DNA from 3 places in the Ferdinandcohnia sp. QZ13 genome. Region 2 is predicted to be linked to each of the others. Evidence: predicted binding sites of a transcription regulator. Region 2 holds the regulator's gene; each other region holds the start of a gene.

Region 1 (3,283 bases), on a different contig from region 2:
CCGATACCTACAACCATCATAAATGGTTCCCAGCCTGCAGCTTGCGCACTACCAAAGTAGTCTGAGAAAGATGTTCTACGTGGTGAACCGAGTAATCCAACTGTATGCATTGAGCCTGACATTAAAACCATACCAATTGTCCAAATGATGGTTTGAACAACACCTAATTTATTCATTCCTTTTGTCATTACACGACCTGAAATATGTGGGATTAACCAGTAACTAATTCCAAAGAAAGTCATTACGACAGACATACCCAGTGTTAAGTGGAAGTGCCCTACTACCCACATTGTGTTGTGAACGACTTGGTCAAGTTGGTTTGTACTTTGAACAATACCACCTGCTCCTGCTGGGATAAAGGCAGCCATTGCGATAAATGGTGCTAGGAAACGAACATCTCCCCATGGTAGCTTTTTAAACCAACCGAGTGCTCCTTTTCCGCCTTTTGCTCTTCCGGTACGTTCAAATACCGCAAACATTGCCCATGCTGTCATTAATGATGGGAAACCAATTGCTAAACTCATAAATACGTGAAGGAATTTAACTGCTGGTAGAATTCCTGGGTCAATGATTTGGTGGTGGAATCCACCGGTAATGTTCATGATAACTAATGCGATAACAACTACACGAGTGAGTGTGTCACTCCAACGTTTTCCGCCAATAATTTTCGGTACGATTACATACCATGCTGATACTGCTGTTAAATACCAGATGTTAACTGCTGTGTGTCCGAAAGCCCAGAATAATGTCCGAGATACCATTACGTTAATTGTGTCTACCCATCCAAGTGACCAAGGTAGAATCAAGAATAATACTTCAACTGCGACAAATGCTGTTGCGCCGACTAATAGAATGAATACACCTGTTGCAAAGAAAGAAAGGATTGGTAAATGTTGACCTTTATGATTCTTTCTCCAGTTTGCTACTTGCATAAATGCTCCAGCTGCTAAGATCCAAATACCAACTACCACTAATGCTAACCCGATATAGAATACAGGGTGTGCAGCCATTGGTGGATAGAATGTGTACATAACAGACGCTTCATTCATTAAGACTGGTATAACTACTAGTACGATACCAAAGATCTTTGTCCAGAAACCAACCCATGCCATTTTTCTCACTTTAGGTAGTAATCCACCTAACTCATGTGATAGACCAGCGTAGAAGTAACCGATTGTAAAGAATGCAGACATTACCACTACTAATAATAACCCGTGTGCTGTTAGTACTTGATAATAGTTTAGCCAGCTTGGCAATTCTAGAAGACCTGCACGGTTTAAACCTTGTACTAATCCTAAAAGTCCACCTAATAATAATGCGATAAATGCTACTGATAAATAGGATTTTGAGATTTTTGCGTCCTGTGGATTTACACCTAAAACCTTGTTTGCCTTTTCTTTAAAGGTCAAATCTGAGTTATTTAATATAGTTGCCAATGGTCTCCCCTCCTTTATTTCACTGTAATTGTAGTAGCCATTAATTGGTGACCTGCACCACAATACTCGTTACATAGAACTAAATACTCACCAGGTTCATCAAACGTTTGCGTGATTTTCTGAATTTGTCCTGGCATTACCATTGCATTTAAGTTTGTACCTGCGACTTCGAATCCGTGTACAACATCTTTAGATGTCATCGTAAAGTGAACCTTTGAACCTGCTGGTACTTCAATGTTTCCTGGATTAAATGCGAATACTTCTAATGTCATCACTACTTCATATTCGTTTTCACCAATTTGATATACACCTGGTTTATCAAATGGTGCTGTTTCGTCAACTTTCTGAGGATCGATTGTTTCCATATGACTTGGCGGTCCCATTTCTAATGCAAAGGTTTGGTAGCCAGTGATAAGCATGAATGCCATGATCATACCGAAACTGATTGTAAGCCATATTTTTTCATCAAGATGCATTTTCATTTTTACCCCTCCTAAAATCTAGACATGAATAGGCCGAATAGTACTATATACGTAAAAAGAATGACTGCTCCAACAACACTGACTGAAATCCAAGTTCCTACTAAACGACCATGGTATCCCCCGTCTGCCTTTTTGTTTTGGTTAACTTTTGAAGCTCCCATCCAACTCAACCTCCTTATGTTCTTCTTACTTACATCATAATTAGGAACCATTCTCAATGTTGTGAACTGAATCACACATAAAGTGTATTTTTTGATACACCCATTATAAAAAGGACCAGAAAATTGGCTTTTTCCCGTCCTTTAAAACCCTCTACAAAAGCACCAAAACGGCTCCATCATTGGATTTTAGGTACTTTTTCTATTGTTTATCTTTCGTTCAAAGTCAAAAATGACAAATTGGTGAACATACAGATTTTTACATAAAAAAAGACAGCTTCCATTCAATAGAAGCTGCCTATCCTAGTTGATAAACCATAAATCTCTCATATGTGTTTTTTTCAAATAACTCTGGAATGATAATCTCTTTCTTTAGCTGAAATGGAGTATTATTCTCTAAAAAATAGGTGTAATCTGTAGATCCATAATAAAGAATAACCTCCATTTCACGCGGATTCTTCTCATAGGAACGAAGAATATTTGCAATCGTATGCTTAAAAACCTGAATGGAAAATGGATTAAAAAAGTAAAAACGATTATCCAGTGGATGGATTTCATAATCCTGTGCGGCACAATGGTGAATTTCAATTTCCTCTTTGCGGATACCTGGTCTTTTTGCATAACGATCTCGATTTTGAACTGCCTCTTGGTATAAGCTTTTGTCAATCTCAACTCCAACAACTGTTGCCGCAAAAAGATGATGAATATAAAAAAGGAGCCGTCCCTTTCCGCAACCAAAATCAACTACCCGATCCGTTTCTTTTAATTGATAGTGCTCAAACAAAGCAGCCAGCCCTTCATACGGTGTAGGCTCATAGCGATAATAATGCACAGATGTACTAAATCCCTTTTGTCCTCCACTTGTTTTCACATGTAAAAGTGCATCGAAATACTTATCTTCCATGGGTAGTCTCCTTACAATGATGTTCGCTAATTAAAATTGATATCCACTTATGGCATATGTTAGCTTTTCAGGATTCCGAACTGAAAAGATTTGTGTAATTTGATTATTTTCTATTTCAAAGCATACCACATTTTCTGGTTTGTGGTTTCTATTGATCAGTATGCCCGTCTGACCATTAACGTTGACTAATTTAATCTCCAATTGAGCATCCTGCCCAAATTTTCGAATGAGCCCTAAAATAAAGTGAGCGACTCGTTCTTTCGTTTTGATAGGTACTACCGCAGCCTTGACCTTACCTCCGCC
Region 2 (3,283 bases):
TTCTAGTTTCTGTAAGGGTGCAAAGACGGTAAGCATCTCTTGCCAAATGGTAAGGGTTGAATCAAGTCCAGTGTCCTGTGCGAGATAATCGATTGTGACACTTTTTGGCTTAATAATTTCACCGCCATCATGGGACATCTGTCCTGCAATGATCTTTAGTAGAGTAGATTTTCCAGCACCATTTCGACCAACAATGGCAATGCGGTCGCGAGTTTGTACTTCTAATTTTATATTCGATAAAATAAGATCAGCAGCAAAATATTTTTTGAGCTGATTTACTTGTAGTAAAATCATACTATTTCACCTCTTGTTTCTAACAACAGTGTATCTTATATTATCTTAATAGAGCAACTGCAATGATAATGTTCACACACGTTTCAAAGACAGATGTGGTAAAATAGTGTATAGTTTATGGGAGGGTTCGATATATGACATCATTTACCCATTTTAATGAGCAGGGGCGAGCGAGAATGGTCGACATTACAGAGAAATCTGATACTGTTCGTACAGCGATTGCAAAATCAAGTATTACTGTAAATAAATTGATTTATGAGCAAATCATAAATAATGAGGTTCGCAAGGGGGACGTACTTGCGGTATCTCAGGTTGCCGGTATTATGGCAGCTAAAAAAACATCCGAGCTAATTCCGATGTGCCATCCGTTGGCATTGAAGGGCGTCGATATCAGTTTTAGTTGGACGACCCAAGATGAATATACTTTACATATTACCGTATCAGTTAAAACAAAGGGTAGTACCGGCGTAGAGATGGAAGCCCTTACGGCTGCATCAGTTTGTGCGTTAACTGTATATGATATGTGTAAAGCAGTTGATAAAGGCATGGTGATTGGACCAACCTATTTAGCTGAAAAAACAGGTGGAAAGAACGGAGATTTTAAAAGGCCAGTAGCGGGGGAATAAACATGAATCTGGAACAGTCAAAAATACCACAAGCAACTGCCAAAAGGCTGCCACTTTATTATCGATTTTTAAAAAACCTGCACGCCTCGGGGAAGCAGAGGGTATCATCTGCAGAACTAAGTGATGCAGTCAAGGTTGATTCAGCCACGATTAGGCGTGATTTTTCCTATTTTGGTGCATTGGGAAAAAAAGGGTATGGCTATAATGTGAATTATTTATTATCCTTTTTTAGTAAGACCCTTGATCAGGATGAATTAACGAAGGTTACGTTAATAGGTGTTGGTAATTTAGGTACCGCATTTTTACATTATAATTTCTCAAAAAATAATAATACAAAAATTGAGCTTGCGTTTGATGTGGATTATAATAAGGTGGGCAGTAGTATTGGTGGAGTCAAAGTGCATCATCTAGATGATCTTGAAAAAGAATTGCCTGATGATGTCACAGTTGCTATTTTAACAGTGCCGGTTGGTGTAGCACAGGCGATTACAGATCGCCTCGTAAATAAAGGGATAAAAGGTATCCTAAATTTTACACCAGCAAGGATCAATGTACCCGAACATATTCGAGTCCACCATATTGATTTAGCTGTTGAGTTACAAGCACTTGTTTACTTTTTAAAGCATTATTCGAATGAAGAATAGAAATATAATTTACACTTGTTGGGAGGTGACTCACTGTGGGAAGTCTTGGATTTGGTAGTATCCTATTGATTGTATTTGCAGCGTTACTAATTTTTGGACCGAAGAAGTTACCTCAATTAGGAAGAGCAGCAGGTAATACATTGCGTGAATTCAAAAACGCAACAAAAGGTTTAGCAGATGATGACGATGATGATGTTAAAAAGAATGAAACTACTGATGTGAAGTAATGATAGGATGAGTCACATGAACGAAAAAGAAATGTCCGTCTACGATCATATTGGTGAGCTACGAAAACGACTGATTTATGTAGTCGTTTTCTTCTTCATTGTTGCATTAGGAAGCTTTTTTCTTGCAGAGCCGGTCATTCTTTACTTGCAAAATGCGGAGGAAGCAAAGGAACTGACAATGAACGCTTTCCGTATGACAGATCCAATTAAAATATATATGAATTTTGCCTTTATTATTGCACTTGTTATCTCCTCTCCTTTTTTACTCTATCAGCTATGGGCGTTCATCAGTCCAGGCCTGTATGAAAAGGAAAGAAAGGTAACCTTGAGTTATATTCCGATTTCAGTAGTCTTGTTTTTAGTAGGGGTGTCATTTTCCTATTTCATTCTATTCCCATTTGTTGTGAATTTTATGACGAGGTTAGCGGACCGCCTTGATATTAATCAGGTCATCGGAATTAATGAGTATTTTCAATTTCTGTTGCAGCTGACCTTACCGTTTGGCTTTTTGTTTCAGTTGCCGGTAGTTGTCATGTTCCTAACCAGACTTGGAATTGTCACACCGATGTTTTTATCGAAAATACGAAAATATGCCTATTTCGTTCTATTAGTAATTGGAGGGCTGATTACGCCTCCTGAAATAATCTCTCATTTAATGGTTACGGTGCCGTTATTCGGATTATATGAAATCAGTATTCTTGTATCAAGAAGTGCCTACAGAAAAGTGCTAAAAGCGGAAATGATGGCAGCGAATAGTATGGAATAATAGAGAAAAGCGGAAGCGCCTTGCTCAGCCCCGACAAGCATAAGAAAAGCCGACGTGAAGGATGCCTTTTATCCTTCTTGCCGGATTGGCTTATGACCTCGAGGGGCTAGGCGCTGAAGCTAGACAATAAAAAATAACCTCGTTTTGAGGTTATTTTTTTTCCTTAGTCACTTTTTTTATTTTGAAGTGAAGGGTAAACATTCTAATTGCCACACCAAAGTCAAATGTTGCGACAACTGCAAGTAAGATTGTGGAAAAGTTCCAGACTGTCTCCGTTGCACTATTAATTGCAATATAAGTAAATAAGATTCCCATTAATGCGTAAATGATGCCCATCGCAAAAGGTGAAGTTCTTCGCATAAATTAAAAGCCCCCAATAAATGTCTGTTGCAGCTTCTCGGCTTGCTTCATGATCCTTTCTATATCATCTGCAAAAACCGTCTGAACCACTACAACAAATGTATTCATCGCTACATGTGCAAAAATCGGTACAATAATTCGTTTTGTTTGTACATAGAGGAATGCAAAGGTAAAGCCCATTGCAGTATAGATGAGGATATGTGTGAAATCCATATGTACAACCGCAAAAATTAATGAACTAATTAAGCCAGAGATGAAAAAGTTAAATTTTTTATATAAAGATCCAAAGATAATTTGGCGAAAAATAATCTCTTCAAGAATTGGACCAATCACCGAAACAACAATGACTAGCAATGGTAAAGATTT
Region 3 (3,283 bases), on a different contig from region 2:
AGAGTAATGTAGAAAAGATTAATATTACGGCAGCGAGTCTTCCATCAGATGAAAGTGAAATAGAGCTAGCCCAACTAACTCCGGTCGAAAGTACAAGCATAAAAGTGCCGGGTATAAAGGAAGCCAAAATTCGTATTGAATGTGTTTTGGAGCAGGCAATCGAATTAGGCGGGCAGGAACAGCCTGGTTGTGATTTGCTCATTGGAAAAGTGGTCCAGTTTCATGTTGATAAGGAACTATATAGCAACGGCCGGATTGACCAAGAAGGACTGGGAGCGGTAAGCCGTTTGGCAGGCAATTTTTATGCGAAAATAGGAAACATATTTGAAATTGAGAGACCAAAGTAAGTTAGGATTGGTCTCTCTTTTCCTTTTTAGGTATAATTTTTCGTGGCTTGTAATTGATATCCTCAGATGAATAAACCGAAACGATAAGTGTTCCTCCACTCACCCTCGCTCGAATTAAAATCGGCTGATTGTATGTATTTTTAAAAAGAAAATCTGGTCCATACCAGCTCACTGTTGCATCGCGCCCTGGAGGTACATAACCTACACGTTTGCTATGGGAATAGCGCTTAACGATCTCAACTCCGGCAAGGTCGACGGCATTGAATAGGGTTGAGGAGGTTTGGCAAATCCCACCACCGATTCCTTCAATCAATTCACCTCTAATGATTTCGGGCGCAGGCTGATATCCTCTGGCAGCTGTTCGTTTGCCAACGACCTTATTAAATGAAAAGGTTTCATTTTGAAACAGCACATAACTATCAATGGATGCGGCGGAAAGAGCAATATTTGTGGCACGTTCTTTATTAGAAGAATTAAAATGCGTCACGTATTGCCCAATCTTTTTGACCCGTATCGTTGATAAAAGCTCACTATCTACACGTGGATAAATTCGCTCAATCGGGACCTCAATGAAATCCTTTTTTCCGAAAAAGCTAGAGTAGAATAACTTTGTGAATTTATCCTTATTTAATTTCACTCCGACATGTTCCTTGACGATATCACCTGATTTGCTGATCTTCGCGTCCATTGGTTCTTCGTATACTTGCTCATCTAAATAAGTTAGAAAATCTGTAAATTTTTTGGTGTTCAATGTAGGAACACCGAGCAATGGGAGAGAATATTCAGCCCGATTCACGGTCGCAATCGGATTTCCTTCATAGGTTATGTATACATGATCTTGAGGCTGGAATTGCTGAACAGAAAAGAAAAGCATTATCGTCCACAATAATTTCAGTATCCCCACCACCTTTACGAAACATCATTTTTTATAGTATGGATTGCTAGATGAGATTCCATTAATAATGAGGGAATTTTTTTTGGTTTAAGATTGTAACAAAATGTTCAAATTCGAAAAAAACACCTGTGATATGCGTCACATCAAGGTTTGCGATATTTATGTTAAAGAAATTTATAATTTCCAAAAACTTCCTTCTTGATTCTGTAACAACTTTTTAAAGTTTTGATGTTATTATCATTTACACAGTGATAAAATTCTAAAGAAATTATTTTGGAAAAATAAAGTTTTAGCTGCAGTTTTTCAATATATTACGAAAAAAACAAGTAGCTAAAAAATTTTTGACAACTTTGTGAAGTTGTACACAATTTCAGTATGACATTCATAGTTGTGAAATAAGAGCATCCATTCGGAAAGGAGTACTTTTATGAAAATCAAATGGTTTTTCTTATCAATGGTTTTTACTATTGCCACAGTGCTAACAGGCTGTGAACCAGTAATGGTCCTTGATCCAAAGGGTCCACAAGCTGAGAGGCAAGCCCAAGATATCCTACTTTCAATTGGAATCATGTCAGTAGTAGTCATTGTCGTTTTCGTATTATTAGTCTATATACTTGTTAAATATCGAGCTTCAAAAATGCCAGAGGATTACGAACCACCACATATTGAGGGAAATCCTTGGGTTGAAGCTATTTGTATCGGAATCCCAATTTTAATCGTTGGTTATCTCTCAGTTGTATCTGTACAAAGTAACTACATTGTCGAATCTGCACCAACAGGCTACGAAGACCAAGAACCATTGGTAATCTATGCATCATCTTCCGATTGGAAATGGCATTTTAGCTACCCGGAAGAGGACATTGAAACAGTCAATTACTTATATGTTCCAACAGACCGACCACTTGAATTCAGACTTTATTCTTACGGACCAATTACAAGCTTCTGGATTCCACAGCTTGGCGGGCAAAAATATGCCATGGCCGACATGATTACGACGTTGCATCTTGCTGCCGATGAGCAGGGTGAATTAATGGGACGCAACGCAAACTTCAGTGGTAAAGGATTTGCAGAAAACACATTTAGTGTAAAGGCTGTTCCTGAAAAAGAGTTCGAGGAATGGGTAGACGAGGTTAAAGAAACTGCTAAGCCTCTTACCGAAGAAAAATTTGATCAGCTGTTAGAACCTGGCCATCTTGGTCAAATGACGTTTACTGGAACTCATCTAGAATTTGCACCGCCACCAGAGCATGATCATGGCTCAGCAGATTCTGAGGAAGGTCACCAGGAAGGTCATGACGAGCACGAAGCTCATTCAGAGCATGATGGGCATTAATATTTAGGAATGCTGCTCTTCACGGACAAGACTTTCAGGGAAAGTCATTGAATTGTCTCTGATACAGTGTCTCGAGGACAAAACAAACAGTGTAAAGCAGAAAAGTGTCTCTGATACCACGTATCAAGGACAAAACAAACGGTGTGATGCCGGAAAATGTCTCCGATAGAGCTTCTCACGGACAAATCACGAGGATAAAAATAAATAAATGTCCCTGATACGATATCTCGAAGACAAAAACGAACTATTCATTAAAGAATGTCTTTAAACATTCAAACTAATAAATTTTGAACGCCGAATTCACTTCATTTGAAAGGAGTAACAACGGATGGAATTCTTCGAACGTTTTGCCATACCACATCCTAGTCCCGCCATCTATGCAGCGATGGTTGCAATTGGACTTACCGTAATCGGAATAGTCGCCGGTTTAACCTATTTTAAAAAATGGGGTTATCTATGGCGCGAATGGTTAACAACCGTTGACCATAAACGAATTGGAATCATGTATTTAATCTCCGCCTTAATCATGCTGTTCCGTGGTGGAGTGGATGCAGTTATGCTGCGTGCACAGCTAGCTACACCGGAAGCAAAGCTGTTAGACGCACAGCACTATAATGAGATTTTTACAACACATGGTGTTATCATGATCATGTTCATGGCAATGCCGTTTATTATGGGCTTTATGAACTATGTTGTACCATTACAAAT

What was found. The regulator Rex, encoded in region 2, represses fermentation and respiration genes when NADH is low (regulators of the CRP and FNR family bind a similar motif). The targets are predictions, from matches to a motif close to TTGTGAAATATTTCACAA.
Region 1: RGU12_RS11275 (cytochrome c oxidase subunit 2A) is a predicted target of Rex. The motif match lies at 2,139-2,156, and genes of this name have one in related genera.
Region 3: qoxA (cytochrome aa3 quinol oxidase subunit II) is a predicted target of Rex. The motif match lies at 1,593-1,610, and genes of this name have one in related genera.

What each region holds. Positions count from the first base shown of each region.
Region 1 covers NZ_JAVIVW010000001.1:2,313,470-2,316,752, forward strand. The annotation lists gene RGU12_RS11265 (cbb3-type cytochrome c oxidase subunit I) at 1-1,436, opposite strand, end outside; gene RGU12_RS11270 (cytochrome c oxidase subunit II) at 1,451-1,918, opposite strand; gene RGU12_RS11275 (cytochrome c oxidase subunit 2A) at 1,930-2,079, opposite strand; gene RGU12_RS11280 (SAM-dependent methyltransferase) at 2,375-2,980, opposite strand; gene RGU12_RS11285 (RNA polymerase sigma-70 factor) at 3,011-3,283, opposite strand, start outside.
Region 2 covers NZ_JAVIVW010000002.1:43,384-46,666, reverse strand. The annotation lists gene RGU12_RS11850 (ABC transporter ATP-binding protein) at 1-294, opposite strand, end outside; gene moaC (cyclic pyranopterin monophosphate synthase MoaC) at 429-920, shown strand; gene RGU12_RS11840 (redox-sensing transcriptional repressor Rex) at 923-1,564, shown strand; gene RGU12_RS11835 (twin-arginine translocase TatA/TatE family subunit) at 1,600-1,791, shown strand; gene tatC (twin-arginine translocase subunit TatC) at 1,808-2,557, shown strand; gene RGU12_RS11825 (YdiK family protein) at 2,708-2,917, opposite strand; gene RGU12_RS11820 (CPBP family intramembrane glutamic endopeptidase) at 2,921-3,283, opposite strand, start outside.
Region 3 covers NZ_JAVIVW010000001.1:2,182,924-2,186,206, reverse strand. The annotation lists gene RGU12_RS10630 (flavin reductase family protein) at 1-347, shown strand, start outside; gene RGU12_RS10625 (VanW family protein) at 349-1,242, opposite strand; gene qoxA (cytochrome aa3 quinol oxidase subunit II) at 1,670-2,575, shown strand; gene qoxB (cytochrome aa3 quinol oxidase subunit I) at 2,904-3,283, shown strand, end outside.